3 regions of the Bradyrhizobium sp. TM233 genome follow, and region 1 is predicted to be linked to each of the others. Evidence: predicted binding sites of a transcription regulator. Region 1 holds the regulator's gene; each other region holds the start of a gene.

What was found. The regulator PhoB, encoded in region 1, activates phosphate uptake and scavenging genes when phosphate is short. The targets are predictions, from matches to a motif close to TGTCATNNANCTGTCAT.
Region 2: ugpB (sn-glycerol-3-phosphate ABC transporter substrate-binding protein UgpB) is a predicted target of PhoB. The motif match lies at 5,249-5,265, and genes of this name have one in related genera.
Region 3: phnF (phosphonate metabolism transcriptional regulator PhnF) is a predicted target of PhoB. The motif match lies at 6,462-6,478, and genes of this name have one in related genera.

The regions. Positions count from the first base shown of each region.
Region 1 covers NZ_BTIG01000001.1:1,012,546-1,022,077, reverse strand. The annotation lists gene pstC (phosphate ABC transporter permease subunit PstC) at 47-1,036, shown strand; gene pstA (phosphate ABC transporter permease PstA) at 1,041-1,892, shown strand; gene pstB (phosphate ABC transporter ATP-binding protein PstB) at 1,889-2,707, shown strand; gene phoU (phosphate signaling complex protein PhoU) at 2,719-3,435, shown strand; gene phoB (phosphate regulon transcriptional regulator PhoB) at 3,458-4,165, shown strand; gene AABA86_RS04860 (GcrA family cell cycle regulator) at 4,405-4,917, opposite strand; gene AABA86_RS04855 (aspartate aminotransferase family protein) at 5,374-6,582, shown strand; gene argF (ornithine carbamoyltransferase) at 6,582-7,517, shown strand; gene AABA86_RS04845 (Hsp33 family molecular chaperone) at 7,829-8,836, shown strand.
Region 2 covers NZ_BTIG01000013.1:165,340-174,871, forward strand. The annotation lists gene AABA86_RS24730 (DUF1150 family protein) at 1-202, opposite strand, end outside; gene AABA86_RS24735 (Hsp20 family protein) at 253-678, opposite strand; gene AABA86_RS24740 (sn-glycerol-3-phosphate import ATP-binding protein UgpC) at 996-2,084, opposite strand; gene ugpE (sn-glycerol-3-phosphate ABC transporter permease UgpE) at 2,098-2,946, opposite strand; gene ugpA (sn-glycerol-3-phosphate ABC transporter permease UgpA) at 2,946-3,827, opposite strand; gene ugpB (sn-glycerol-3-phosphate ABC transporter substrate-binding protein UgpB) at 3,878-5,194, opposite strand; gene AABA86_RS24760 (CaiB/BaiF CoA transferase family protein) at 5,415-6,635, opposite strand; gene AABA86_RS24765 (organic hydroperoxide resistance protein) at 6,823-7,248, opposite strand; gene AABA86_RS24770 (MarR family winged helix-turn-helix transcriptional regulator) at 7,404-7,865, shown strand; gene AABA86_RS24775 (GIY-YIG nuclease family protein) at 7,878-8,120, opposite strand; tRNA gene AABA86_RS24780 (tRNA-Ala) at 8,255-8,330, opposite strand; gene AABA86_RS24785 (TIGR02300 family protein) at 8,423-8,830, opposite strand; gene aroA (3-phosphoshikimate 1-carboxyvinyltransferase) at 8,991-9,532, shown strand, end outside.
Region 3 covers NZ_BTIG01000001.1:850,456-859,987, reverse strand. The annotation lists gene AABA86_RS04100 (alpha-D-ribose 1-methylphosphonate 5-triphosphate diphosphatase) at 1-1,139, opposite strand, end outside; gene AABA86_RS04095 (transferase hexapeptide repeat family protein) at 1,136-1,795, opposite strand; gene phnC (phosphonate ABC transporter ATP-binding protein) at 1,970-2,779, shown strand; gene phnD (phosphonate ABC transporter substrate-binding protein) at 2,842-3,777, shown strand; gene phnE (phosphonate ABC transporter, permease protein PhnE) at 3,851-4,735, shown strand; gene phnE (phosphonate ABC transporter, permease protein PhnE) at 4,732-5,577, shown strand; gene phnF (phosphonate metabolism transcriptional regulator PhnF) at 5,699-6,427, opposite strand; gene phnG (phosphonate C-P lyase system protein PhnG) at 6,598-7,011, shown strand; gene phnH (phosphonate C-P lyase system protein PhnH) at 7,016-7,624, shown strand; gene AABA86_RS04055 (carbon-phosphorus lyase complex subunit PhnI) at 7,629-8,732, shown strand; gene AABA86_RS04050 (alpha-D-ribose 1-methylphosphonate 5-phosphate C-P-lyase PhnJ) at 8,729-9,532, shown strand, end outside.

The sequences.
Region 1 (9,532 bases):
TGACAACAAGCGTATATAACGGGCACAGGGGATCGGCGTGGCAGAGATGGCCGTTCAGAGCGATGTAATCGACGACGCCGGACCGTATGACCGCGCCAAGGCCTTGAGCGCGTTCAAGCTCGGCGACGTCACCTTCTACTGGATCACGCGGCTGTCCGCGATCTCGGTGCTGCTCATCCTCGGCGGCATCATCGTCTCGCTGATCGTCGGCGCGTTCCCGGCGATGAAGGAATACGGCTTCTCCTTCCTGTGGACACAGCGCTGGGCGCCGTCGGCCGATCCGCCCGTGCTCGGCGCGCTCGGACCGATGTACGGCACGCTCGTCACCTCCTTCATCGCGATGCTGATCGCCATTCCCGTCGGTCTCGGCATTGCGATCTTCCTCACCGAGCTCTGCCCGCAATGGCTGCGCCGCCCGATCGGCATGGCGATCGAGCTGCTCGCCGGCATTCCCTCGATCATCTACGGCATGTGGGGCTTCTTCGTGCTGGGCCCGTTCCTGGCCAACACCTTCCAGCCCTTCATGATCAGGATCTTCGACGGCGTCCCGGTGCTGGGCGCGATCTTCGCCGGTCCGCCGTCCTATCTCAGCACGTTCAACGCCGCGCTGATCCTCGCCATCATGGTGCTGCCCTTCATCACCTCGATCTCGGTCGACGTGTTCAAGACGGTGCCGCCGGTTCTGAAGGAGGCCGCCTACGGCGTCGGCTGCACCACCTGGGAAGTCGTCCGCAGCGTGGTGATCCCCTACACCCGCGTCGGCATCATCGGCGGCGTCATGCTGGCGCTGGGCCGCGCGCTCGGCGAGACCATGGCGGTGACCTTCATCATCGGCAACTCGTTCCGCATCTCCTCATCGATCTTCGCGCCGGGCACCACGATCTCGGCGGCGATCGCATCCGAGTTCGCCGAGAGCGACGGTCTGCACCAGTCCGGCCTGATCCTGCTCGGCCTCTTGCTGTTCGTGCTGACGTTCTTTGTGCTGGCCGCCGCGCGGCTGATGCTGATGCGGCTGGACAAGAAGGCGGGGAAGTAACGTCATGGCGCTCAATCCGATCTATTCGCGTCGCCGCCGCAAGGACATCGTGATCCGCGGACTCTGCTTCGCCGCGGCCGCCTTCGGCGTCACCTGGCTCGCGCTGATCCTGATCACGCTGCTCTTCAACGGCCTGGCCGGCCTCAATCTTGAGCTCTTCGTCGCGGATACGCCGCCTCCGGGCTCGACCGAAGGCGGTCTGCGCAACGCGATCGTCGGTTCGATCATCATGACGGTGATCGGCGTCGGCATCGGCGCGCCGCTCGGCCTGTTCGCCGGCACCTATCTTGCCGAATACGGCCGCAACGACAAGCTGACCTCGGTGATCCGCTTCATCAACGACATCCTGCTCTCGGCGCCCTCGATCATCATCGGCCTGTTCATCTATGGCGCGGTGGTGGTGCCGATGCGTGGCTTCTCCGCGATCGCAGGCGCGCTCGCGCTCGCCGTCATCGTGATCCCGGTCGTGCTGCGCACCACCGAGGACATGCTGCTGCTGGTGCCGAATCCCCTGCGCGAGGCGGCCTCGGCGCTGGGCCTGCCGCGCTCGCTGGTGATCAAGCGGATCGCCTATCGCGCCGCGCGCTCGGGCCTCATCACCGGCGTGCTGCTCGCCACCGCCCGCGTCGCCGGCGAGACCGCGCCGCTGCTGTTCACCGCGCTGTCGAACCAGTTCTTCAGCCTCGGCCTGAACAAGACGATGGCCAATCTGCCGGTCACCATCAACAACTTCGTCCAGAGCCCCTACGCCTATTGGAAGCAGCTCGCCTGGAGCGGCGCGCTGCTGATCACGCTCACCGTGCTTGCCCTGAACATTGGCGCGCGCATCCTCGGCGCCGAGAGGACTGCAAAATGACCGACCTGTCCGTATCCATGAGTTCCAGCGCCCATCTGGCCTCGCAGCCGCTGCCGGAAGCCCCGGCCAAGGTGACGGTGCGCAATCTCAATTTCTATTACGGCGAGCACCACGCGCTGAAGAACATCAACCTGACGCTCGGCGCCAACCGCGTCACGGCGTTCATCGGCCCGTCGGGCTGCGGCAAGTCGACCCTGCTGCGCATCTTCAACCGGATGTATGACCTCTATCCGGGCCAGCGCGCCACCGGCCAGCTCATGCTGGACCAGACCAACATCCTCGACCCCAGGCTCGACCTCAACCTGCTGCGCGCCCGGGTCGGCATGGTGTTCCAGAAGCCGACGCCGTTCCCGATGACGATCTACGAGAACATCGCCTTCGGCATCCGCCTCTACGAGAAGATCTCGAAGTCCGAGATGGATGACCGCGTCGAGAAGGCGCTGCGCGGCGGCGCGCTGTGGAACGAGGTCAAGGACAAGCTCAACGCCTCCGGCCTGTCGCTCTCCGGCGGCCAGCAGCAGCGCCTGTGCATCGCCCGCACCGTCGCGGTGCGCCCTGAAGTGATCCTGTTCGACGAGCCCTGCTCGGCGCTCGATCCGATCTCGACCGCCAAGGTCGAGGAGCTGATCCAGGAACTGTCCGAGAACTACACGATCGCGATCGTCACGCACAACATGCAGCAGGCGGCGCGCGTCTCCGACAAGACCGCCTTCATGTATCTCGGCGAACTGATCGAGTTCGACGACACCAGCAAGATCTTCACGTCGCCGACCGACCGGCGCACGCAGGATTACATCACCGGCCGGTTCGGCTGAGGAGACGCAATATGGGTACCGAACATACCGCAAAGGCTTTCGACACCGACCTCCAGGAGCTCACCCGCCTGGTCGCCGAGATGGGCGGCATCGCCGAGCGCATGATCGTCGATTCCGTCGACGCGCTGATCCGCCGCGACGTCGCGCTCGGCCAGCGCGTCGTCACCATCGACGCCGAGCTCGACGCGTTGCAGAAGCGCATCGAGGAACGCGCCGTGCTCACCATCGCTCGCCGCCAGCCGATGGCGGTGGACCTGCGCGAGATCGTCGGCGCGATGCGCGTCGCGACCGACCTCGAGCGCATCGGCGACCTCGCCAAGAACATGGGCAAGCGCGTCGCCGCGCTGGAGACCGACTTCCATCCGCTGAAGCTGTTCCGCGGCCTGGAGCACATGACCGACCTCGTGCAGCAGCAGGTCAAGTCGGTGCTGGACGCCTATGCCGCACATGATCTGCCGGCGGCGATGGCGGTGTGGAAGGGCGACGAGGAAGTCGACGCGATCTGCACCTCGCTGTTCCGCGAGCTCCTCACCTACATGATGGAGGATCCGCGCAACATCTCGTTCTGCATCCATCTGATGTTCTGCGCCAAGAACATCGAGCGGATCGGCGACCACGCCACCAACATCGCCGAGACCGTGTTCTACATGATCGAGGGCCAGGCGATGACCGACAAGCGGCCGAAGGGCGACATGACCACCTTCGCCACCACGATCCCGAATACCTGAAGTCTTAAGGAGCGACGACACCATGGGCGCACGCATTATGGTGGTTGAGGACGAGGAAGCTCTCACCGAGCTTCTCCGCTACAACCTCGAAGGCGACGGCTATGACGTCGAGACGGTGATGCGCGGCGACGACGCCGACACCCGCCTCAAGGAACACATCCCGGACCTGATCGTGCTCGACTGGATGCTGCCGGGCCTGTCGGGCATCGAGCTGTGCCGCCGGCTGCGGACCCGGCCCGACACCAAGCAGCTCCCGATCATCATGCTCACCGCGCGCGGCGAGGAGAGCGAGCGGGTGCGGGGACTTGCGACCGGCGCCGACGACTACATCGTCAAGCCGTTCTCGGTGCCGGAGCTGCTCGCCCGCGTGAAGGGCCTGCTGCGCCGCGCCAGTCCTGAGCGGCTCGCGACAGTGCTGGCCTATGGCGACATCGAGCTCGATCGCGACAAGCGCCGCGTGGCGCGCTCGGGCCGGCCGATCGATCTCGGTCCGACCGAATATCGCCTGCTGGAGTTCTTCCTGGAGCATCCCGGCCGCGTGTTCTCGCGCGAGCAGCTGCTCGACAGCGTCTGGGGCCGCGACATCTACATCGACGAGCGCACCGTCGACGTCCATATCGGCCGCCTGCGCAAGCTGCTCAATCTCGGCCGCGAGCAGGACCCGATCCGCACCGTCCGCGGTGCCGGCTACGCGCTGGACGACCGCTTCGCGAAGGCGGAGCAGGCGTAGGGTTTGCAAGCGCTGGAGTTGGTGGGCTGTCGCCTCACACTCAGCGTCGTCCCGGACAAGCGTCAGCGCAGATCCGGGACCCATAACCACAGGCAGTGATTTGGCGAAGACTCGGAGTGACCATCTCGCGCGACAACTGCGCCCTGTGGTTATGGATCCCCGCGTTCGCGGGGATGACACCGAGTTGGTTGAGGCGCCGTCGTGTGACGGCTGCCGTCTTTGCGATCAGCTAAATCCGCTCACCGCGGGCCCGGCTTTGCCGGGGCACGCCGGCGATCCGCCGCCGGCTGATAGGCCACGCGCGAGTGCTGGGCGCAGTAGGGCAGGCCGGACAGCGCCCGGCCGCCGCAGAAGAAGAAATCCGGGCTGGAGGGATCGCCGACCGGCCAATGGCAGGTCGCCTCGTTCAGCTCGAGCAGCGACAGCCGCTGGCTCATCGGCACCACGTTGTCGTAGGTGACGGGTTCAGCCTCCACCTCGACCTCGAAGGCCTGCGCCAGCGCGGTGTTGCCGCGCGCAATGGGGCGGGTCACCCGCATCATGTGCTGCGCGGGACGCGCCTTGCGCGGCCGGGGCGCTGCCGATGAAGGGCTCTTGGCACGGCCGGACAGACCGAGCCTGTGCACTTTGCCGATCACGGCATTGCGGGTCACATTGCCGAGCTCAGCTGCGATCTGGCTGGCCGAAAGTCCGGCCTCCCAGAGCTTTTTCAGCTGCTCGACGCGATCGTCGGACCAGGTCAAAACCGTCATTGCACCCTTTCCCTCGCTACGCGCCAGCCATCCTGGGGCCTCGCAGCGATTGCCTAAGCCTTCAAAAACCCGTGCCGTCAGAATCCCTTAAGGCTCGCCGGGCGCGTGACTGACGCCCGAACGTTTACGCCGGTACATGAGGACTCTTGGGATCAGAACCGCTGCACGAGATGTCGTATCTGACAATCCAAACGCTACAATATGGCGTGACTCCCGCGCAAGAGTCCGCCGACTCGCTTCCACATGTTCCGTGGTGAAAACCCGCAAAATCGGCACCGCAAGACTACGGATTCAGCGTTTCGCGAGGCTTTCCGGGCGGCATTGACACCCGTCTTGCCAGGCATAAGATAGTCGCGCGTGCCGCCCTTAAAAGGCGGCACGTTTCGTTTTCCGGGCCGGTCGATGGTGCGTTGCGCAATGCACGCGTCACACCGTCCGCAACATTCAAGTGACATCATGACTAACAGCGCAGCGCCGCATTTGCTCCCCGTTTTCGCCAGAGCCGACCTCGGCTTCGAGCGCGGCGAAGGCTGCTGGCTGATCGCGACCAATGGCGATCGCTATCTCGATTTCACCTCGGGCGTGGCTGTGAATGCGCTCGGCCATTGCCACCCGCATCTGATCAAGGCGTTGCAGGAGCAGGCGACGAAGCTCTGGCACATGTCGAACCTGTTCCAGAGCCCGGATGGCGAGAAGCTCGCCAACCGGCTTTGCAACGAGAGCTTTGCCGACTTCGTGTTCTTCTGCAATTCGGGGGCCGAAGCGCTGGAGGGTGTGATCAAGCTGGTCCGCCATCATCACTTCTCCAAGGGGCATCCGGAACGTTATCGCATCATCACCTTCGAAGGCGCCTTTCACGGCCGTACGCTGGCAACGCTCGCCGCGACCGGATCTGCAAAATATCTCGAAGGCTTTGGCCCGCCCATGGATGGCTTCGACCAGCTGCCGCACGGCGACATCGAGGCCGTCAAGAAGGCGATCGGTCCGGAGACCGCCGGCATCCTGATCGAGCCGATCCAGGGCGAGGGCGGCGTGCGTTCGGCAACGCCGACCTTCCTCAAGGCGTTGCGCCAGCTTTGCGATGAGAAGGGCCTGCTGCTCGCCTTCGACGAGGTGCAGACCGGCATGGGCCGCAGTGGTGATCTGTTCGCCTATCGGCGCACCGGCGTCACGCCGGACGTGATGTCGCTGGCGAAGGCGCTCGGCGGCGGCTTCCCGATCGGCGCGGTGCTGGCGACCGCGGATGCGGCGGCCGGCATGGGGCCCGGCTCGCACGGCTCGACCTTCGGCGGCAATCCGCTGGCGGTCGCCGCGGCCAATGCCGTGCTCGACGTCATGCTCAAGCCCGGCTTCTTCGACCACGTGCAGAGAATGTCGCTGCTGCTGAAGCAGAAGCTCGCCTCCGTGATCGACCGCCATCCCGATGTCGTCAGCGAAGTGCGCGGCGAAGGCCTTCTGATCGGCATCAAGGCCGTGGTGCCCTCCGGCGATCTGGTCGCGGCGCTGCGTCACGAAAAGCTGCTCACCGTCGGGGCCGGCGACAATGTCGTGCGTTTCCTGCCGCCGCTGATCGTGACCGAAGCCGAGATCGAGGACAGCGTCGGGCGGCTCGAGCGCGCCTGCGCCGCAATCTCGTCCAGCCAGACCAAGCGGGCGGCAAGCTGATGAGCAAGTCCCCCAATAAAACTCCAAAGCACTTCCTCGATATCAACGAGCTGCCGCTGTCCGAGCTCAAGAACATGCTCGCGGCGTCCTCCGCCATGAAGGCGAAGCAGAAGGCGCAGCAGCCGGTCAGGCCGCTCGAAGGCAAGACGCTGGCGATGATCTTCGAGCGCCCGTCGACCCGGACACGCGTGTCGTTCGACGTCGCGATGCGCCAGCTCGGCGGCGAGCCCATCATGCTCACCGGTGCGGAGATGCAGCTCGGCCGCGGCGAAACCATCGCCGACACCGCGCGCGTGCTGTCGCGCTATGTCGACGCCATCATGATCCGCATCCTCAACCACGACGCGTTGCTGGAGCTCGCGGCCAACGCCACCGTGCCGGTCATCAACGGCCTGACGCGGCGCTCGCACCCCTGCCAGGTGATGGCCGACCTCATGACCTATGAGGAGCATCGCGGCCCGATCGAGGGCAAGACGGTGGCCTGGACCGGCGACGACAACAACGTGCTGGCGTCCTGGGCTCACGCCGCCGAGCGCTTCAAGTTCCAGCTCAATGTCGCAACCCCGCCGGAGCTCGCGCCGAAAAAAGCGATGCGCGACTTCATCAAGGCGACCGGCGCGCCGATCATGCTCGGCACCGATCCGGAGGCCGCCGTGCGCGGCGCCGACTGCGTCGTCACCGACACCTGGGTGTCGATGGGCGACAAGGAAGGCGAGCACCGTCACAACGTGCTCAAGCCCTATCAGGTCAACGGCAAGCTGATGTCGCTGGCCAAGCCCGACGCGCTGTTCATGCACTGCCTGCCCGCCCATCGCGGCGAGGAGGTCACGGATGAAGTGATCGACGGTCCGCAATCGGTCGTGTTCGACGAGGCCGAAAACCGCCTGCATGCGCAGAAGGGCATTCTGGCCTGGTGTTTTGACGCGGTGAAGTAGCTTCGCTGGAGGCCCGGCGATCACCTCACATACGGTGTCGTCCCGGACAAGCGCAGCTTCTGGCAACGCGTAGCGTTGTCCAGAACGGAGCGCCGATCCGGGACCCATAGCCACAGGACTGAGTTTGGCGAGGACTCGGAGTTGTCAGCTCGCGCCATCACGTCATCCTGTGGTTATGGATCCCGGGCTCGCGCTTCGCGCGCCCCGGGACGACACCGAGTTTGAGGTTGCTTCGTTCAGTTCGACTTGTATCCGGAACACACCGCCCGCACCCCCTTCCATTTCCGCCCTCCGACCCCAGATAACGCCCCATGGTTTCCCAATCCCCTGAGATGAAAGCCGGCCCCGAAGGCCCGGTTCGCGCGCCATCAGCGGTTCCGATCGATGACGCCGTGTTGCCCTACGAGGTTGACGCGCTCGACGTGCGCGGGCGCCTGGTGCGGCTTGGCCCGGCGCTCGACGAGATCCTGACCAAGCACGATTATCCGGCGCCGGTCGGCAAGCTGCTCGGCGAGGCCATCGTGCTGACGACGCTGCTCGGCACCGCGCTGAAATTCGAGGGTCGCTTCATCCTGCAGGCCCAGACCGACGGCCCGGTGTCGTTCCTGGTCGTCGACTACATGGCGCCGGATCGCCTGCGCGCCTATGCGCGTTTTGATGCCGCGCGTCTCGGCGATACCAAGGATTCCGGCACGCTGCTCGGCCGCGGTCATCTTGCCATGACCATCGACCAGGGACCCGACATGAGCCGCTACCAGGGCCTGGTCGCGCTCGATGGCGGCAGTCTGGAAGACGCCGCTCACGAATATTTCCTGCGCTCCGAGCAGATCCCGACGCGCGTGCGCCTCGCGGTCGGCGAGGAGTGGCGTTCGAACGACGGCGGCAAGCATCGCTGGCGCGCCGGCGGCATGCTGATGCAGTTTCTGCCGAAGGCGCCGGAGCGCGCGCGGCAGGCTGATCTGCATCCCGGCGATGCCCCCGATGGCGTCGAGGTGCACAGCGTTGCCGAAGACGATGCGTGGGTCGAGGCGCGTTCGCTGATCGAGACCGTCGAGGACGTCGAGCTGATCGATCCCGAGCTCTCCGGCGAGCGGCTGTTGTTCCGCCTGTTCCACGAGCGCGGCGTGCGCGTGTTCAATCCGATGGTGCTCAAGGCGCAGTGCTCCTGCTCGCGCGACGCGGTCGCCTCCATGCTCAAGAGCTTCTCGCCCGACGACCGCGCCGCCATGGTCAAGGACGACAAGGTCGTCGTCACCTGCGAGTTCTGCTCCTCGGTGTACGATTTCACGCCGGACGAGGCGGGCGTGGAGGACGCGTGAGCGAGCTCTCGTAGGGTGGGCAAAGGCGCACCTGCGCCGTGCCCACGAGCTCTCGACGGCGGCGAAAGACGTGGGCACGCTTCGCTTTGCCCACCCTACGACAGCTTGGCGGGGAGCCGCTGTGTCGCCCGCTGTCAATCCACCAGCACAAAAATATTCCACTTTACCGAAATTCGGTTTCGGCGTATGTGTCGTCCATCCCGGCTCACCAAGAGGGGCGATCTTGTGTCGTCACGCATCGCGAGCCGGGCTTGCGGTGGACGCGGCAGCGTCGGCACGAGAGGCGCGGGCAGGGCGGGTAGTCCCTGTGAGCCCGAGGCTTCGTGCGGATGAGCGGCGCTGTTCAGTTCGTCTCGCGACATTCTTTCGGCAACGTCGACAAGGCCGGGAGATAATGTGGTGACCAGCGAACGCGCGTACGGCAAAACCGTGTGGTCCTGGCCGTCGTTGCTACGGTCAAGCCTTTCGAAGGTGCGCGCGAGCCCAACCGGGCAGACGGCATCGTCAATTCGAACGGCGAGGGAGGCCAGAGGGAACTCGGCTCCCGGGAGAGCACGGCATAAGCCGTCCAACCATCGCGCAGGGAAGGCCGAGTGATCGGCACCACCTGTATGCTGCTGTGCGGTTCTTTTTGCGCGTGCTTTCGCGCAGCGGACCGCGGGTGCGAGCCGGCACCCGGTCTTCCCTGCGCCCTCT
Region 2 (9,532 bases), on a different contig from region 1:
GCATGATCGGCGTGCCGTCGGCGGCGTGGAGCGCAAAGAGCTTGAGGCCCGGCGCGATTTTCGGCGCTTCGGGAAACAGGCCCGGCACGTCCTCGGAGCGGATCTGTTTCACATAGGCGATATGGCCTTCGCCCAGGGTTGCCAGCGTCTCGGGCGAGACGTTCTTGGCTTCGTATTCGAACGCAACGTGACCTTCACTCATGGTCTCGACTCCTCTGGAACACTAAGCGGTCGAGTCCGCTACTCGTTCCATTATTCGTGCTCATTGATAGCGATTGTCTTAACGATCCTCTCCGGTTCAGGCCGGGCCAGATCGATCGACAACAACCCGTTCTTCAGATCCGCACCCAGCACCAGCATCCCCTCCGCCAGCACGAAGGTGCGCTGGAAGTGGCGCGCGGCGATGCCGCGATGGATGTATTGCCGGGACTTGTCGTCCTGCTGCCGCCCGCGGATCACGAGCTGGTTTTCCTCAATGGTTACATCGAGTTGGTCGCGCGTAAATCCGGCGACCGCCAGCGTGATACGTAAGCGCTCGGGCTGGCCGTCCGCGCCGCCACACCTCTCGATATTGTAGGGAGGGTAGCCGTCGGCGCCTTTGACGACGCGATCGAGCACGCGCTCAATCTCGTCGAAGCCCAGAAGGAACGGACTGGATAACGTGGGAACACGAGACATAGTTTACAAAGTCCTCGCAAAGCGACTTTGGTGCATCAGGGCCCATAGAGGCGCCCCTTGATCAGCAATATGGGCACGTTCCCCTGTGGGTTCAAGCACGTAGCAGAGTGCTGTGGAGGGGCTGGTCGCGCCGCCAGATGCTCCCGAACCGTCATGGCTGGCTTGTCCCGGCCATTCCCGATCTTTATTCGCGGCATCAAGAACGCGGATGCCCGGGACAAGCCCGGGCACGACGAAGTTGCAGGAGAATTACTCCAACGAAAACAAAGCCCCCTCTACTGTGCATGGGGTTGTTTTCGCACTTTTTGGTTGGACCTTCAGCCCTCCAGCCGCGTCCGCCCGTCACCGCTGAACAAATGCAGCTTCGCCCGTAGCGCCGCGACGCGGATTTTCGCGCCGATCGCGGGCGCCTCGGTTCCGGGAATGCGGACGATGATCTCGCCGGGCGGCAGCTCGCCCGGCGTGGCGGCGACACGCTGCTCTTCCTGCTCGCGCGAGCCGTAGACGAAGGTTTCGGCGCCGACGCGCTCGATCGCCTCCACGGTCAGCGGCAAGGCGACGCCGCCGGCCGGTGTCTGGTCGGTGATGACGAAATCTTCCGGGCGGATGCCGAGGATGCCGGCATCGGCCGCCGCGCTGCCCGCAAGCTGCGACCTGATCTCCTCGGGGCGCGTCGACATCAAATTCATCGGCGGCGCGCCGATGAAGGAGGCGACGAAGGTGGTCGCCGGCTTCTCGTAGATCGCCAGGGGATTGCCGACCTGCTCAACCTGGCCGCCGTTCATCACGACGAGAATGTCGGCGAGCGTCATGGCTTCGAGCTGGTCGTGGGTGACGTAGATCGACGTCGTGTTGAGCCGGCGCTGCAATTTGCGGATCTCGACGCGCATCGCGATGCGGAGTTTCGCATCGAGGTTCGAGAGCGGCTCGTCGAACAGAAACACCTTGGGCTGGCGCACGATGGCGCGGCCCATGGCGACGCGCTGACGCTGGCCGCCGGAGAGCTGGCGCGGCTTGCGCTCCAGCATCGGCGACAGCTCGAGCACGCGCGCGGCTTCCTCGACGCGGGCCTTGATCTCGGCCTCCGCCATGCCGCGGTTGCGCAGGCCGTAAGCCATGTTGTTGTAGACGCTCATATGCGGATAGAGCGCGTAGTTCTGGAACACCATCGCGATGTCGCGATCGGCGGGCTCGATTTGGTTGACGATTCGGCCGCCGATGTCGATCTCGCCGCCGGTGACGGTCTCGAGGCCTGCGACCATGCGCAGCAGCGTGGACTTGCCGCAGCCGGAGGGGCCGACCAGCACGCAAAACTGTCCGTCGCCGACATCGACGTTGACGCCCTTGATGGCCTCGAAGCCGCCGGGATAGGTCTTGCGGACGTTGCGCAGGGTAACGTTAGCCATGAAAACTCACTTCTTACTTTTCCGTCTCGACCAGTCCGCGCACGAACAGTTTCTGCATGGCGACGACGACGAACACCGGCGGGAGCATGGCCAGCACGGCGGTTGCCATCACGATCGGCCATTCGGTCAGCGCGTCGGTGGTGGTGATCATCTTGCGGATGCCGACCTGGATGGTCTGCATGTCGTCGCGCGTGGTGATGAGCAGCGGCCAGAGATATTGATTCCAGCCGAGGATGAACAGGATCACGAACAGCGCCGCCATGTTGGTGCGCGACAGCGGCAGCAGCGTATCCCAGAAGAAGCGCAAGGGGCCGGCGCCGTCGATGCGCGAGGCTTCCAGCAGCTCGTCCGGCACGGTCATGAAGAACTGGCGGAACAGCAGCGTCGCGGTGGCCGAGGCGATCAACGGTAGCGCGAGGCCCGCATAGCTGTCGAGCATGTGCAGGTCGGCGACGATCTTGTAGGTCGGATAGATGCGGACCTCGACCGGCAGCATCAGCGTGATGAAGATGATCCAGAAGATCGGCATCCGGAACGGAAAGCGGAAATACACGATCGCATAGGCCGAGATGATCGAGATCGCGATCTTGCCGATCGCGATCAGCAGCGCCATCACCAGCGAGTTCAGCATCATGTTGCCGACCGGCTCGCGGGTCGAGCCGCTCGTGCCGACGAAGATGGTTTGATAATAGGTCTCGAAGAAATGACCGCCCGGCAGCAGCGACATCTGCCCGTTCGCGATCAGCGCGTTGTCCTGGGTCGAGGCGATGAACGCGATGTAGACCGGGAAGGCGACGATCGCGATCCCGATCCAGAGAATGATGTGGGCAACGTAGCGCCGAAAGCCCTCTTCCTCGACCATCAGTAGGTTACCTTGCGTTCGACGAAGCGGAACTGGATTCCCGTGAGCACGATGACCATGATCATCAGGATCACCGATTGCGCCGCGGAGCTGCCGAGATTGCCGCCGAGCAGGCCGTCGGAATAGACCTTGTAGACCAGCGTCTCGGTCGACTTGCCGGGACCGCCGCGGGTCATGGTGTCGATGATGCCGAACGTGTCGAAGAAGGCGTAGACGATGTTGACGACCAGCAGGAAGAAGATGGTCGGCGACAGCAGCGGGAAGGTCACGGTCCAGAACCGGCGCATCGGGCGTGCGCCGTCGATCGCGGCGGCTTCGAGCACGCTCCGCGGGATGCTCTGCAGGCCGGCGAGGAAGAACAGGAAATTGTAGGAGATCTGCTTCCAGGCGGCGGCGAGGATGATCAGGCTGGCGGCTTGGTCGCCGTCGAGCAGCGGATTCCAGTCGATCCCGGCAGCGCGCAAATAGCGCGAGATCACGCCGAGCGAGGGATGCAGCATGAAGATCCAGAGCACGCCGACCACGGGCGGCGCCACCGCATAGGGCCAGATCAAGAGCGTGCGGTACAGCATCGAGCCGCGCAGGGGTTTGTCCGCCATGACGGCGAGCAGCAGCGCAAAGGACAACGACGAGACCGCGATCGCGAACGAGAAGAAGAAGGTCCGGACGATTGCCTCGAAATAGGCGGGGTCCTTGAACAGCTCGATGTAATTGTCGAACCAGACGAAGCTCGTCGACAGACCGAAGGCGTCCTGGAGCAGGAAGGACTGGATGACCGCCTGCAAGGCCGGCCAGTAGAAGAATAGCAGGACGATCGCGAGCTGCGGCGCAACCAGCGCGTAGGGCAATAGCCTGGATTGGAAAATGGCTTGCTTTTGCATGGTGTCCGCCGAAAGCGGCAGGCGGGGTAACCGGCCTGCCGCTCATCGCCTCACTTGACGGCGGTCTTTTCGAACTGCCGCAGCATCGTGTTGCCGCGCTCGACGGCGGCATCCAGCGCCTGCTTGGCGGTCTTCTTGCCGGCCAGCGCCTGCTCGATCTCTTCCGACCAGACGTCACGGAGCTGAACCATGTTGCCGAGGCGCAGACCGCGCGAGTTCTCGGTCGGCTCCTTGTTGGTCAGCTCGAGCAGCGGGGTCTCGAGATAGGGCTGGTCCTTGTAGAAGCCCTCGGCCTTGGCCTTCTCATAGGCCGCCTTGGTGATCGGCAGATAGCCCGAGGCCTTGTGGATGTAGACTTGGCGATCGGTGTCCGAGAGGAAGGTCAGGAATTTCGCGACGCCCTTGTATTCGTCGGCCGGCTTGCCGCCCATGACCCAGAGCGAAGCGCCGCCGATGATCGAGTTCTGCGGCGCGCCCTTTGCCTCCGGATAATACGGCATCGGCACCGCGGTGAAGGCGAACTTGGCCTGGGCCTTGACGTTGCCGAAGAAGGCCGACGAGGTCAGGTAGATCGGGCATTCGCCCGAGGTGAAGCGGCCTTCGCCGGTGTTGGTACGGCCGGCATAGTCGTAGACCTTGGTCTTCTGCAGCTCGACCAGGTTTTCGAGATGCTTGACCTGGAGCGGCCCGTTGAACTCGAGCTTGGTGTCGAAGCCGTCGAGGCCGTTGGCCTTGCTGGCGAGCGGGACGTTGTGCCAGGCGGAGAGCTGCTCGAGATTGACCCAGGTAACCCAGGAGCCGGAGAAGCCGCAGGTGTCATGACCGGCAGCCTTCAGCTTCTTGGCGGCCTCGAACGTTTCGGGCCAGGTCTTCGGGATCGCGACATTGGCCTTCTTCAGCTCGTCGAGATTGACCCACATCACGGTGGACGACGAGTTGAAGGGGAACGACAGCATCTCGCCCTTCGAGGTCGAGTAGTAGCCGGTGATGGCGGGCAGGTAGATCTTGGGATCGAACTTCTCGCCGGCGTCGGCCATCAGCTTGTAGACTGGCTTCACCGCGCCGGTCGCAGCCATCATGGTGGCGGTGCCGACCTCGAACACCTGCATGATGTGCGGCGCGTTGCCGGCACGGAACGCCGCGATGCCCGCGTTCATGGTGTCGGCGTAATTGCCCTTGTAGGTCGGAACGACCTTGAAGTCGCTCTGCGACGCGTTGAAGTCGTTGGCGAGCTTGACGATGACGTCGTTGTTGGCGCCGGTCATCGCGTGCCACCACTGGATTTCCGTCACGGCCAAAGCCGGCGAAGCGCCGAGACCAACCGTGAGTGCAACAGCAGCAGCCGTGCCAAAATGTCGAAGAGCCATCAAGAAAACCTCCCTTGCCCGTCACTAAAGAAGCGCTTGCGCTAGCAGCGCCATATGACGTTCACATGACTGTGTAAGCGGCCGAAACGAAAGCGGCAAGCGCTGGAAAAGGGAAGCCGGCAAATAGGCGAAGACGGAGGGGGCAGCCTCCTCCGTTCGCGCTGCACTATCGTGCCCGCGCCGCACTGCGGCATCATTCGTTGGACGGAGGTGGTGGCCTCTACCGCTTGCGCTCGGGGCCGCAGACGGTGCCCTGCTCGACCATCGCGTCGATCTCGGCCTTGGAGTAGCCGAACTCGCCCAGCACTTCCGCCGAGTGCTGGCTGAATTTCGGCGGCAGGCGGCGCAGGCTCGGCTTGCTGCGGTCGAGCCGGATCGGCGAGGCCACGCCCTTGTACCAGTCCTTCTCGATAATATCGCCGCGCGCGATCGTGTGCGGGTTGGTCAGCGCCTGGTCGATCTTCTGCACGGGACCCGCGGGCAGGCCCGCGGCGAGCAGGCGATTGCACAGCGGCTCGGCCTCGTGCTGGCTGAACACGGCGGCGAGCTCGGCGCGCAGCGCCTCGCGGTTGGCGATGCGGTCCTTGTTGCGGGCAAAGCGCGGATCGGTGCCGAGCTCCGGCTTGCCGATTTCCTTGGCGAGCTTGCGGAAGGTGCCGTCATTGCCGACGCCGATGAAGATGTTGTCGGTCTTGGTCGGGAAGATCGCATAAGGCACGAGGTTTGGATGCTCGTTGCCGGTGAGGCTCGGCGGCTTGCCATGCATGAAATAATTCGCGGTGTGCGGATGCATGATGGCAAGGCCGGTCTCGTACAGCGTCGTCTCCAGGAATTGCCCCTTGCCCGAACGCTGCCGCTCCGACAGCGCCATCAGGATGCCGATCGCCGCGTAGAGGCCGGTGGTGATGTCGACCAGCGGCACGCCGATCCGCATCGGCCCGCTCTCGGGCGAGCCGGTCGCAGCGATCATGCCGGTCATGGCCTGGATGATGGCGTCATAGCCGGGATTGCCGCCGCGCGGGCCGTCGGCGCCGAAGCCGCAGATCCGGCAATGCACGAGGCGCGGAAATTTCTTGCTGAGCACATCGTTGCCGATGCCCCATTTCTCCAGCGTGCCCGGCTTGAAATTCTCGATCAGGACGTCGGCCGTCTCCAGCATCTTGAGCAGCACGATGCGGCCGCCCTCGGAGGCGAGGTCGAGGCCGATCGAGCGCTTGTTCCGGTTGATGCCGACGAAATAGGCCGCGTCCTCCTCGTGGAAGGGAGGGCCCCATTCGCGCACCTCGTCGCCGGCGGGCGGCTCGACCTTGATCACGTCGGCGCCGTGGTCGGCGAGGATCTGGGTGCAGTAGGGACCGCCGAGCACGCGCGTGAGGTCGATGACGCGCAATCCGCTCATTGCGCCCAATGCGGCTTCAGAACTGGCGGCTTCAGAACTCATGCCTTCGCTTCCCTGTGTCGAGATTTGGTCACAGGCCTAGCGAGGTTCGCACAAGCCAGCAATGGCTTGTTGCGTAGGGACGTATGCAGTGCCGGCCGCATGCCGCGGCATGGCAAATCAGGATTGGCGCATCAGCGGAAGCGGCCGGCCCGAGGGGGATCCCGGGCCAGCCAATCCGCCCTTTCGATCAGACGACCGTCAGGCGAACGTCGACATTGCCGCGCGTGGCGTTGGAGTATGGGCACACCTGGTGCGCCTTCTCGACCAGCGCCTCGGCTTCCGCGCGGGCGAGGCCCGGCAGCGAGACGGCGAGATCGATGTCGAGACCGAAGCCGCCCTCGGAGCGCGGGCCGATGCCGACGGTCGAGGTCACGGAGGCGTCGGCGGGAACCTTGGGCCCGCCCTGCGACGACACGAACTTCATCGCGCCGATGAAGCAGGCGGCGTAGCCGGCCGCGAACAGCTGCTCGGGATTGTTGCCGGCGCCGCCGCCGCCGCCGAGCTCCTTCGGCGTGGTGAGCTTGACGTCGAGCGCGCCGTCGAGGGTTGCAGCATGGCCGTCGCGGCCGCCGGTGGCCTTGGCGCTGGTCTTGTAGAGGACGTTCACGGACATTGTCGTCTCCTCGGGTCTTCCGGTTGGGGTACGCTCTGTATCGCAAACAATTAGATTGTGCACAATTGAAATTAGCATGGCTCACATTTAATTGTTCGCAATTGAATGTGCCGCCCGCCGGCCCCAGAATGGGAGGAAATCCCGTGAGATTCTCCATGCCTCGAAGACCTTCGGCAGCGGACGCGCCGCTGCGGCTCGACAACCAGATCTGCTTCGCGGTCTATTCGGCCGCGCACGCCTTCAACCGCGTCTACAAGCCGCTGCTGGACCGGCTCGGCCTGACCTATCCGCAATATCTGGTGATGCTGGTGCTGTGGGAGCGCGACGACGTGCCGGTCAAGGACATCGGCGAGCGGCTGTTCCTGGATTCGGGCACGCTGACGCCGCTGCTCAAGCGGCTCGAGGCCGCCCATCTCGTGAGGCGCACCCGCTCGAGCGAGGACGAGCGTCAGGTCCTGATCGCGCTGACGGCGCAGGGGCAGGCCCTGAAGGAAAAAGCCCGCAGCGTGCCACAGTCGATCCTGGCGGCCTCGGACTGCTCGGTGTCGGAACTGGTGTCGATGAAGGACGAGATCGTCGCGCTGCGGGATCGGCTGAACGCGGTGATCGGGGAGTAGGGGGCGTATCCCTTACGACAGCCGCTTCTTCGTGAAAGCGCGCCCGGAGTGAGACTTCATATACGCCTCGAACGCGAGCGCTTTATGCTTGTCGGGGAAGGCGCAGTACCAGATCAGCTTCCAGGGCTTGAACTTGGCGGTGTGGCTGGATCTGCCGGCATTGTGCTCCGGAATCCGTCGCTTCAAATTCTCGGTAGCGCCAACGTATTCCTGCTCGGGAAATTCAATGCTGCGGAGGATGTAGACGTACCACATCGACGCTATCGCCCGGGTAGCCGTTAGGTGGGGGTCTCACCAGTCCGTCTTCGCCCTTCGGGCTACGCCGGACACCACGCTTCACCCTTCAGGCTTCGCGCGGCTGCGCCACGCGTAGCCCGAAGGGCGAAGCGTGGTGGAGCCAGGCGGGATCGAACCGCCGACCTCTTGCATGCCATGCAAGCGCTCTCCCAGCTGAGCTATGGCCCCTTTAGTCCTTGCGGGGATCCTGGTGGATCACCCGCACCGGCGAGCCCTGGTGACTCGCGCGGTGCACCCTTTTTCACAGATCAGGGCTGATCTCAAGTCTCTTCATCACCTCCGACATCACCAATGATGTCGGTCACGTCCTCATCGCCCTCTTCCTCGTCGGCAATGAAGGTCGAATCATCGTCATCGTCGTCATCGAGGGTCTCATCGACCTCGATATCGTCCTCGGATTCGGGCACGGCGGCCTTGACCTTGCCGGTGTTCTCCTCGGCGTCGGCCTCCTCGAGCGAGACCTCCTCGACCTCTGCCGGCTCCGGCGTGGCGTCCGCCGTCGCTGCGTGCCGGGCTTCGGCGCCGCGGGGCACGCGCGCGGGCGCGACGGGGGCGATCGGCACGACTTCGCCGGTATAGGGCGAGATCACCGGATTCTTGTTGAGGTCATAGAACTTCTTGCCCGTGGTCGGGCAAATACGTTTAGTTCCGAGTTCGGACTTGGCCACGGCAGGAATCCTGGGAATGTCTGAAAAGCGGTGTTTCACTTGGCTAGTTGGCGGCCCGCTGTCAATAGCGCATTACGGGAGAACGACATGCCCGTGACGAGGCGCGGACCATGTGGTACCTGCGCCCAGCCCCCTCGAGGGCGCATCCAAGGACACAATCGTGACCCATTCCGACCAAACGAGGCCGCTCCAGGCTCGCGCCAGCGGGGCCCTGACCGGGAAAGTACGGGTGCCCGGGGACAAGTCGATCTCCCACCGTGCCCTCATCCTGGGCGCGCTCGCGGTCGGCGAGACCAGGATTTCAGGCCTGCTGGAAGGCGAAGACGTCCTCAACACCGCCAAATCGATGCAGGCGCTGGGCGCCACCGTGGAGCGGACCGGCGATTTTGCCTGGAAGGTGCAGGGTGTGGGCGTCGCGGGCTTCGCCCAGCCCAAGGGAGCGCTGGATTTCGGGAACTCCGGCACCGGCTGCCGGCTGGTGATGGGCGCCGTCGCCGGCTGCCCGATCTCGGCGGTTTTCGACGGCGACGCCTCGCTGCGCAGCCGCCCGATGCGCCGGATCCTCGATCCCTTGGAAAAGATGGGCGCCAAGGTCATTTCGGGCAGTGAGGGTGGCCGTCTGCCCCTGACCCTTCAGGGCGCGCGCGACCCGCTGCCGATCACCTACAAGACTCCGGTCGCCTCGGCCCAGATCAAATCGGC
Region 3 (9,532 bases), 160 kb from region 1:
GCATCGGTCAGATGCACGAGCTTGCCGCCTGAGATCACCGCGATCAGCCGCGGCCGCAGCTTCACGCTGTCGTCGACCAGCATAATGTCGGCGCGGCAACCTTCCGCGAGCACGCCGCGATCGGCAAGGCCGGTGGCACGCGCCGGGCCGGCGGAGACCAGATTCCAGGCTTCCGTCAGCGGCAGCACGCCATCGGCGGCGAGGCGGAACGCGGCGAGCAGCTGCGCGGGATAATAATAGTCCGACGCCAGCACTGAGCAGAGCCCCTTGGCGATCATGTCGGCGGCCTTGGTCCAGCCGGTGTGGCTGCCGCCGCGCACGACGTTCGGCGCGCCGTAGACGATGGCATCGCCATGGCTTGCCGCCGCCTGCGCCGTCTCCTCGTTGACCGGAAACTCCGCGATATCAGCGCCGAGCTCTCGAAACTCCCGGCGCATCGCCGGCGTTGCGTCATCGTGCGAGAGCATCCGCACCTCGGCCGAGCGTGCTACGGCGGCCAGCCGCGCAACCGAAGCCGGCACCTCGTCGGCGCGCGAGACCACGCGTTCGACCAGCCGGTCGAATTCCTCCGCTGACAGCCCGGTGCGCTCCACCATGCGGTTGCGCTTGCGCGGCTTGGCCATGTCGGCGACGGTGCCGTCCATGTGGTCGTTGAAGGCGAACAGATCGACGCGGCCTTCGTCGAGCCACAGGCTGATCTCGGCCTCGGCGTCGAGATTGTAGGTCTCGTGCCGCAGATGAAAGCGGGTGTCGGCGGCGAATTGCGGACGCTGCCGCTCGATCGCCTCCATCAGGCTGCGCGCATTGTCGGCGCTACGCAGGCCCGGCTCCCACGAACAGGTCGTGGCGTGAAACACGGTGGTGATGCCGTTGCTGATCGCCTGGCGATCGCTGTCGGCGAGCGCGACGTCGATCGGGAAGTCGACACCGGCGCGCGGCATCATCTGCCGCTCGAAGGCATCGCCGTGCAGGTCGACGATGCCGGGCAGCACCAGCAGGTTGCGCGAATCGATTGTCAGCCGCGCCCGGCCCCGTGAGGCGTCGGCCTGCGCGATGTCCTGTCCGGACACCGCCAATGACGTTTCGACGAATTCGGCGCCGATCAGGGCCCGGCCGCCTTCAAGGAAAATGTCTGTCACGCGACCGCGCTTCGTTTGCTGGTTGAGGAGCTTGCCCGTGCTTCGTATGCCGCAAGAAAATCTTCAATCCCGAGCTTGCGGAAATCGGGCAGGGCTTCACGCAACTTGTCGTGATCCCAGTCCCACCAGGCGAGCCGCGCAAGCCGTCCGGCGATCTCCTCGGAGAAACGCCGCCGCACGATGCGGGCCGGATTGCCGGCGACGATGGTGTAGGCCGGCACGTCCTTGGTGACGATGGCGCCGGCCGCGATCACCGCGCCGGTGCCGATGTTGCGGCCCGGCAGCACGATCGCGCCGTGGCCGATCCAGACGTCGTGGCCGATATGGACGTGATGCTGGCGCCGCCACTCGAAGAACTCGGCGTCGTCATTCTCGCCTTCGAAGTAGGCGCTCGAGCGATAGGTGAAATGCGCCTGGGTCGCGCGGTGCATCGGATGATTGCCGGGATTGATGCGCGTCATGGCCGCGATCGAGCAGAACTTTCCGATGGTGGTGTAGGTGATCTGGGCATCGTTCACGACATAGGAGTAATCGCCCATCGCCACTTCATGCAGGATGGTGCGCGCGCCGACCTCGGTATAGGCGCCGAGCCTGGTCTCATGCAGCTTGGCCGAGGGATCGATGGTCGGCTGGACCGAAAGAGTTTTGGCGGCCATGTTGCGTCCGGAAGTGCGAGGGCGGGCGTTCCTCTTCGAGCTGCTTGATGACAACGTCGTGACGCAGTGATGACAGGGGATGAGGTGTGTAGCATCGACGCACTGCAACGCCCGTGTCACACAAGTGTCAAGCGCGGGCGTTAGCGGTTGGCTCCAGCTAATCTGGAGTCCTGCATGCTGGTGGTGGAAGGTCTGACGTGTCGCTTCGGCGCGAAAGCCGCGGTGGACGACGCTTCGTTTCAAGTCTCCCCCGGCGGCTTCGTCGGTGTGATCGGACGGTCCGGCGCCGGCAAGTCGACGCTGCTGCGAACCATCAATCGTCTCGTGACGCCGACGCAGGGCCGCATCCTGTTCGATGGCATCGACGTCACCGCGCTGCGCGGCAAGGAGCTGCGGCAGTGGCGGGCGCGCTCAGCCATGATCTTCCAGCAGTTCAACCTGGTCGGCCGGCTCGATGTCCTCACCAACGTCCTGATGGGACGGCTTGCGACGATGCCGGCCTGGCGCTCGCTGTCGCAAGTGTGGCCCGAGCAGGACAAGGCGCTGGCGATGTCGGCGCTCGAACAGTTCGACATTGCATCGCTCGCGGCCCAGCGCGCCGACCAGCTTTCCGGCGGACAGCAGCAGCGCGTCGCGATCGCGCGTGCGCTGGTGCAGCAGCCCGACATCATCCTCGCCGACGAGCCGATCGCCTCGCTCGATCCGCGCAACACCAAGATCGTGATGGATGCGCTGCTGCGCATCAACAAGCACTTCGGCATCACCGTGATCTGCAATCTGCATTCGCTCGATCTGGCGCGCAGCTATTGCGACCGCCTGATCGGCATGGCGCAGGGCCGGGTGGTGTTCGACGGCGTGCCGGCCGCACTGACCGACCACGTCGCGCGCGAGCTTTACGATCTCGAAGCCGCAGACGTCATGGGCACCAAGCCTGTCCCGGCGCCCGCGGGCGTCCCGGCACTTGGAACGGCGGCCGCCGCCTGAGCCGCGCCTGTTTGAGTTGCAAGTTTTTGCGTCAACCGACCCCAACCGATGAAGAGGGTATCATGATCACTCGTAGACTCGTTCTTGCCGGCGCCGCGGCGCTCGCCTTCGCCTCGTCGGCTTTCGCCGAAGACTGGAAAGCCAAATATCCCGAGCTGACCTTCGCGGTCATTCCGGCCGAAAACGCCTCGGGCGTCACCGAGCGCTGGGCGCCGTTCATGAACTATCTGTCCAAGGAATTGGGCGTGAAGGTCACGCTGCGCATCGCCAACGACTACGCCGCCGTCATCGAGGGCCAGCGCGCCGGCAACATCCACATCGCGAGCTACGGCTCGGCCTCGTTCGCCCGCGCCCGCCTGACCGGCGTCAAGACCGATGCCTTTGCCAACGACATCAACGCCGACGGCTCGACCGGCTATTACTCGGTGTTCTTCGTCAAGGCGAGCAGCCCCTACAAGAGCGTCGATCAGCTCAAGGGCAAGAACCTCGGCCTCGTCGACCCGAACTCGACCTCCGGCAACAACGTGCCGCGCTTCGAGCTCGACAAGATGGGCATCGCGGATGCCGACACCTATTTCAGCAAGGTCGTCTTCACCGGCAGCCATGAAAACGCGATGCTGGCGCTGGCGCAGGGCACGGTCGACGTTGCCGCCAACCAGTGGACCAGCGACGACGATTCGACGCTGGCCCAGATGCTGACCAAGGGCATGCTGAAGAATGCCGACGGCTCGGCGATGAAGAAGGACGACTTCCGCATCATCCACAAGTCGGCGCCGATCATCAACGGCCCCTACGCCTACAATTCCGACCTGCCCGAAGAGGCGAAGGCGGCGATCGCGAAGGCGTTCTTCGATGCGCCGGCCAAGGACAAGGCGGCCTTCGATCGCCTCCAGGACGGCCAGAAGAAGGGTTTTCATCCCGCCACCACCAAGGACTGGGATGGCACGATCGAGCTGATCAAGTTCGTCGATGCGCTGCGTAAGAAGAAGGCGTCCTGATTCTCTGGGACGACGCACTGGAGCCGGGTCGATGGACCCGGCTCTTTCTCTTTTGACGGGTCCTCTTTGACCAATGACCATCGCGGTTTCGATCCTCCCCGAGCAGCAATTGGCCGCGCTGAACGCCGCCTATGGCCAGGCGGTCGCGCGCAGGCGGCTCCGTCTCCTGCTCGGAGTTGTGGTGTTCGCCGCCGCGCTGCTTCTCGCCGCGTTTGGCGCGGAAGTGAATCTGCGCACGCTCTTCACCTATTTCGGCAACTTCGTCAGCTATTTCGACCGCATCCTCACGCTTGAAAACGGCCAGCGCGTCTGGACCGATGTCGGCGAATGGCTCTGGGGCTGGCGCAAATGGCTGAGGATGCTGGGCGAGACGCTGCTGATCTCCTATGTCGGCACGCTGATCGGCGCGACCTTCGCATTCGGCCTGAATTTCTTCGCGGCTGAGAACACCTCACCCGCACCCTGGCTGCGCTTCACGGTGCGGCGCCTGCTCGAATTTGCCCGCACCGTTCCCGGCATCGTGTTCGCGCTGATCTTCGTGATCGCCTTCGGGCTCGGACCGATGGCGGGTGTGCTGGCGATCGCGATTCACTCCACCGGCGCGCTCGGAAAGCTGTTCTCGGAAATCGTCGAGAACGCCGATATGAAGCCGGTCGAAGGCATTCGCTCGACCGGCGCGAGCTGGCTGGCCTGCATGCGCTTTGCCGTGGTGCCGCAGGTGACCGCGGGCTATGCCAGCTATGCGCTGCTGCGCTTCGAGATCAACGTCCGCGAGGCCTCGGTGATGGGCTTTGTCGGCGCCGGCGGCATCGGCCAGGAGCTCGTCGTCGCGATCCGCAAGTTCTACTATTCGGACGTCAGCGCGATCCTGCTCACGATCATCCTCACCGTGTTCATCATCGACATCAGCACCGGCTGGCTGCGCGGCCGCCTGTTCGGCAAGGAGGCGCGGACGTGACTCCGCAGGAGGTCGATACGCGAGCGCTTCGCGCCCGCTACCCCGATGTGTTCGACCGGCCGGCCTCGGCGCGGCTTGCCACGCCGGCGATGATCGTCGCGGCGTTCGCGATCCTCATCTACGGCCTGGTCGATCTCGATTTCTCGCCGTCGCGGTTCTTCGCAGGTCTCAGCCAGCTCGGCTGGATCAGCCTGATGATGATCCCGCCCGATCCCGGCTCGTCGCTGCCGGTCTACCTGAAGGCACTCGGCGAGACGCTGTCGATTGCGCTGCTTGGCACCACGCTCGCCGCCGTCTTCGCACTCCCCGTCAGCCTGCTGGCCGCGCGCAACGTGGTGCCGTCGAAGCTCCTGCGCTTTCCCGTGCGCCGGTTCCTGGATTCGATCCGTGGCGTCGACACGCTGATCTGGGCGCTGGTGTGGATCAACGTCGTCGGCCTCGGCCCGTTCGCGGGCGTGCTCGCCATTGCGGTGTCGGATTTCGGCGCGTTCGGAAAGCTGTTCTCGGAAGCGATCGAGGGCGCCGACCAGAAGCAGGTCGAGGGCATCCGCGCCTCCGGCGGCAGCGCGCTGCACGAGATCCGTTTTGGTCTGTTGCCGCAGGTCCTGCCCGTGATCGCGGGCCAGGTGCTCTATTTCATCGAATCCAACACGCGCTCGGCCACCATCATCGGCATCGTCGGCGCCGGCGGCATCGGCCTCCAGCTCGCCGAGCAGATCCGCGTGCTGGAATGGCAGAGGGTGTCGTTCCTGATCCTGATGATCCTGGTCGCGGTCGCCGCGATCGATTTCATCTCGGGCAAGCTGCGGTTCGCGATTATCGGGCGAAGAGCGGTCGCCTGATCAAAGGTGCCGTAGGGTGGGTTAGCCGAAGGCGTAACCCACCACTGTTGATCTCCGCGGAGACAGAAGAGGTGGGTTACGCCTTCGGACTGCGCTTCGCGCAGCCCAAGGCTAACCCACCCTACTGCTCCACCAGAAACTCAACCCGCTCCGCCGCAAACCGCGAATGCTTGGTCACCAGCGGCTTGCCCTGGAGATCGTGGTCGGTCGCATCGACCACCAGGATCGGTCGTCCCAGCGCCAGATCGAGCCGTGCGGCGTCGGTTGCGTCGACGATGCCGGCGGTGATTCGGGTCGCGCCGCGGCGATAGTCGCGGACGCCGTAATGTTCCAGCAGCTTCGTCATCGAGCGTGTCGCCGCGAACACGGCGCCGGCACCTGGAAATAATTCCGCCGACAGCCAGGTGGTGGAGACGCAGATCGGCGTGCGGTCGGCAAGACGGATCGCCTCGATCCGCACCAGCGGCGCGCCGGCCTTCAAGCCGAGCTCGCGCGCCAGCTCGCGGGTCGCGACATCGTCCGTGGCCTCGATCAACTGACCGCGCGGCTCGCGGCCGCCGGCCCCGACGATCTCGGAGAAGCGGGTACGCGAGCGCAGGGGATAGGCGAGCTTCTGTGCCTCGACATAGGTCCCGCTGCCGCGCTCGGCGCGCACGAGGCCGCGCTCGGCAAGGGCCGCCAGCGCGCGCCGTACGGTGTGGCGGTTCACCCGATAGGTTTCGGCGATCTCCATCTCGCCCGGCAATTTATCGCCGGCGGCAAAGCGGCCGTCGGCGATGCCGCGCTCGATGCCGTCGGCAACGAGGCGCCATAGCGCGACGCCGGACGACGCAGTGTCTTGCATGCTCATATCGCCGGTCAGCCTAGCCCAGAAATCACGCCTTTGTCACGAAACAGTCATGGCGCTTCCGTATGAAGTTGTCTATTATCATAGACAACTTTGATGCAGCAAGTTCGTCGGAAAGTTCGGTAGATCAAGTGACCCAGCACAACAACCAGCAAGCCCAGCGCCAGGCCGCCATGGCCGTGCTGGCGCACGCGGAGGCGGGCGAGATCGCCGCCCGCCTCCGCGACTTGGCTCTTCCGGACCATCAGGATCTGCGGGCGCCGGAAAACGGCCTCGTCATGCTGCGTGGCCGGGTCGGCGGCGACGGCGCGCCCTTCAACCTCGGCGAGGCCACGGTGTCGCGCGCCGCGGTGCGGCTTGCCAGCGGCGAGGTCGGGTTCGGCTACACGCTCGGGCGCGACGGCGAGAAGGCGCGGCTGATCGCGCTGTGCGACGCGCTGGCGCAGTCGCGCGATTTTGGCGCGTCGGTGGAGCGGGACGTAATCGCGCCGTTGCGCGAGCAGCTTATGATTCGCCGGAAGCAGGCGGCGGCCGAGACCGCCGCGACGAAGGTTGATTTCTACACCATGGTGCGCGGTGAGGGGTGAGATCATGACCACGATTGCGGAACTGCCACCGGGTTTCGCCGACAAGGTGCTGTCGGCGCAATCGACCTTTCGCTCGGTGATGGACGCGATGGCGCGGCCCGGCTCGGTCCAGCGCATCGTCCCGATGGCTGGAAAGCCGGATACGATGATGCGCGGCACCGCTGCGATCGCGCTGACGCTGTTCGACCACGACACGCCGCTCTGGCTCGACGCGCGGATGGCGGAGAGCTCGGACGTGGTGAAATGGCTGAAGTTTCACACCGGCGCGCCGGTGGTGCAGGATTCCTCGATCGCGAGCTTTGCGCTGATCAGTGACGGCGGTGCGCTGCCGCCGCTCGAACGCTTCGCGCTCGGGACCAGCGAATATCCGGATCGATCCACCACATTGATCCTGCAGGTCGACAGCCTCGACGCAGGGCGCAGCTTCGAGCTGCGCGGTCCCGGCATCGACGGCGCCGCCATGCTCCAGGTGTCGGTCAAGCCGTTCGATCTGTTCGAGCGCCTGCAGGTCAACGAGGCGCTGTTTCCGCGCGGCATCGATGTGGTGCTGGTCGCCGATGACGCCGTGGTCGCGATCCCCCGCACCACGCGAATCGTGAGCAAGGGAAGCTAGAAGCATGTATGTCGCAGTGAAGGGCGGCGAGCGCGCCATCGAGAACGCCCATCGCCTGCTCGCAGATAAGCGGCGCGGCGACCAAGGCGTTCCGGAGCTCACGCTCGACCAGATCTCGGAACAGCTTGGGCTCGCCGTCGACCGCGTCATGAGCGAAGGCTCGCTCTATGACCGCGAGCTCGCGGCGCTCGCGATCAAGCAGGCGCGCGGCGACCTGATCGAGGCGATCTTCCTGGTCCGCGCCTTCCGCGCCACGATGCCGCGCTTCGGCGCCAGCGAGCCGGTCGACACCGGCGCCATGCGCGTGCAGCGGCGGGTGTCCTCGACCTTCAAGGACATTCCAGGCGGACAGATCCTCGGGCCGACCTTCGATTACACCCATCGCCTGCTCGATCCCGCGCTCGCGCAAGGCTTTGTGCCGGAGGCGCCGGCAATGGCGGAAGCGTCGACGGCGCCGACGCCGCGCGTGACCGACATTCTCGGCCGCGACGGGCTGATCGAATCCTCGCCGCAGGCCGAGGACGGCGCCAGCGTCGGCGATCTCACCCGCGAGCCGCTGAATTTCCCGGCGGATCGCGATCTGCGCCTGCAAAACCTCGCGCGCGGCGACGAAGGATTCCTGCTGGCGATGGGCTATTCCACCCAGCGCGGCTATGGCCGCAACCATCCCTTCGCCGGCGAGATTCGCTTCGGCGAGGTCGAGGTGGAATTCTTGGCGGAAGACGTCGGCTTCGCCGTGCCGCTCGGGTCGATCGAGCTCACCGAGTGCCAGATGGTCAACCAGTTCAAGGGCTCCGCGACGGAGGCGCCGTGCTTCACCCGCGGCTATGGCCTCGCCTTCGGCCAGAGCGAGCGCAAGACCATGTCGATGGCGCTGGTGGATCGCGCGCTGCGCGCCCGCGAGCTGGGCGAGGAGGCACTGGCCCCGGCGCAAGATGAAGAATTCGTGATGTCGCATTCGGACAACGTCCAGGCCACCGGCTTCGTCGAGCATCTGAAGCTGCCGCATTATGTCGACTTCCAGTCCGAGCTCGGCCTGCTCCGCAAGCTGCGCCAGGAATTTTCCGATGCCCAGGCGCCTGACGCCATGAAGGAGGCCGCGGAATGAACGCGCCCGCCTACAATTTCGCCTATCTCGACGAGCAGACCAAGCGGATGATCCGCCGCGCCATCCTGAAGGCGATCGCGATTCCCGGTTATCAGGTGCCGTTCGCCAGCCGCGAGATGCCGATGCCCTATGGCTGGGGCACCGGCGGCGTGCAGGTCACCGCTGCGATCCTCGGTCCCCAGGACGTGCTGAAGGTGATCGACCAGGGCTCCGACGACACCACCAACGCGATCTCGATCCGAAAATTCTTCGCCAAGACCGCGGGCGTCGCCACGACCACGGCGACGGATGAGGCAACCGTGATCCAGACCCGCCACCGCATCCCCGAGACGACACTGAACGAGAACCAGGTGCTGGTCTATCAGGTGCCGATCCCCGAGCCGTTGCGTTTCCTCGAGCCGCGCGAGACCGAGACGCGGCGCATGCATGCACTCGCCGAATACGGCCTGATGCATGTGAAGCTCTATGAGGACATCGCCCGCTTCGGCCACATTGCCACCGCCTACGCCTATCCGGTCAAGGTCAACGCGCGCTACGTGATGGATCCGTCGCCGACGCCGAAATTCGACAATCCCAAGATGGACAATTGCCCGGCGCTGCAATTGTTCGGCGCCGGCCGCGAGAAGCGCATCTATGCGATCCCGCCCTATACGCAGGTGGTGTCGCTCGATTTCGAGGATCATCCGTTCGAGCCCTACCGCTTCAACGCGCCCTGCGCGCTGTGCGCCGCTGAAAATTCCTATCTCGACGAGATCGTCACCGACGACAAGGGCGGACGGATGTTCGTGTGCTCGGACACC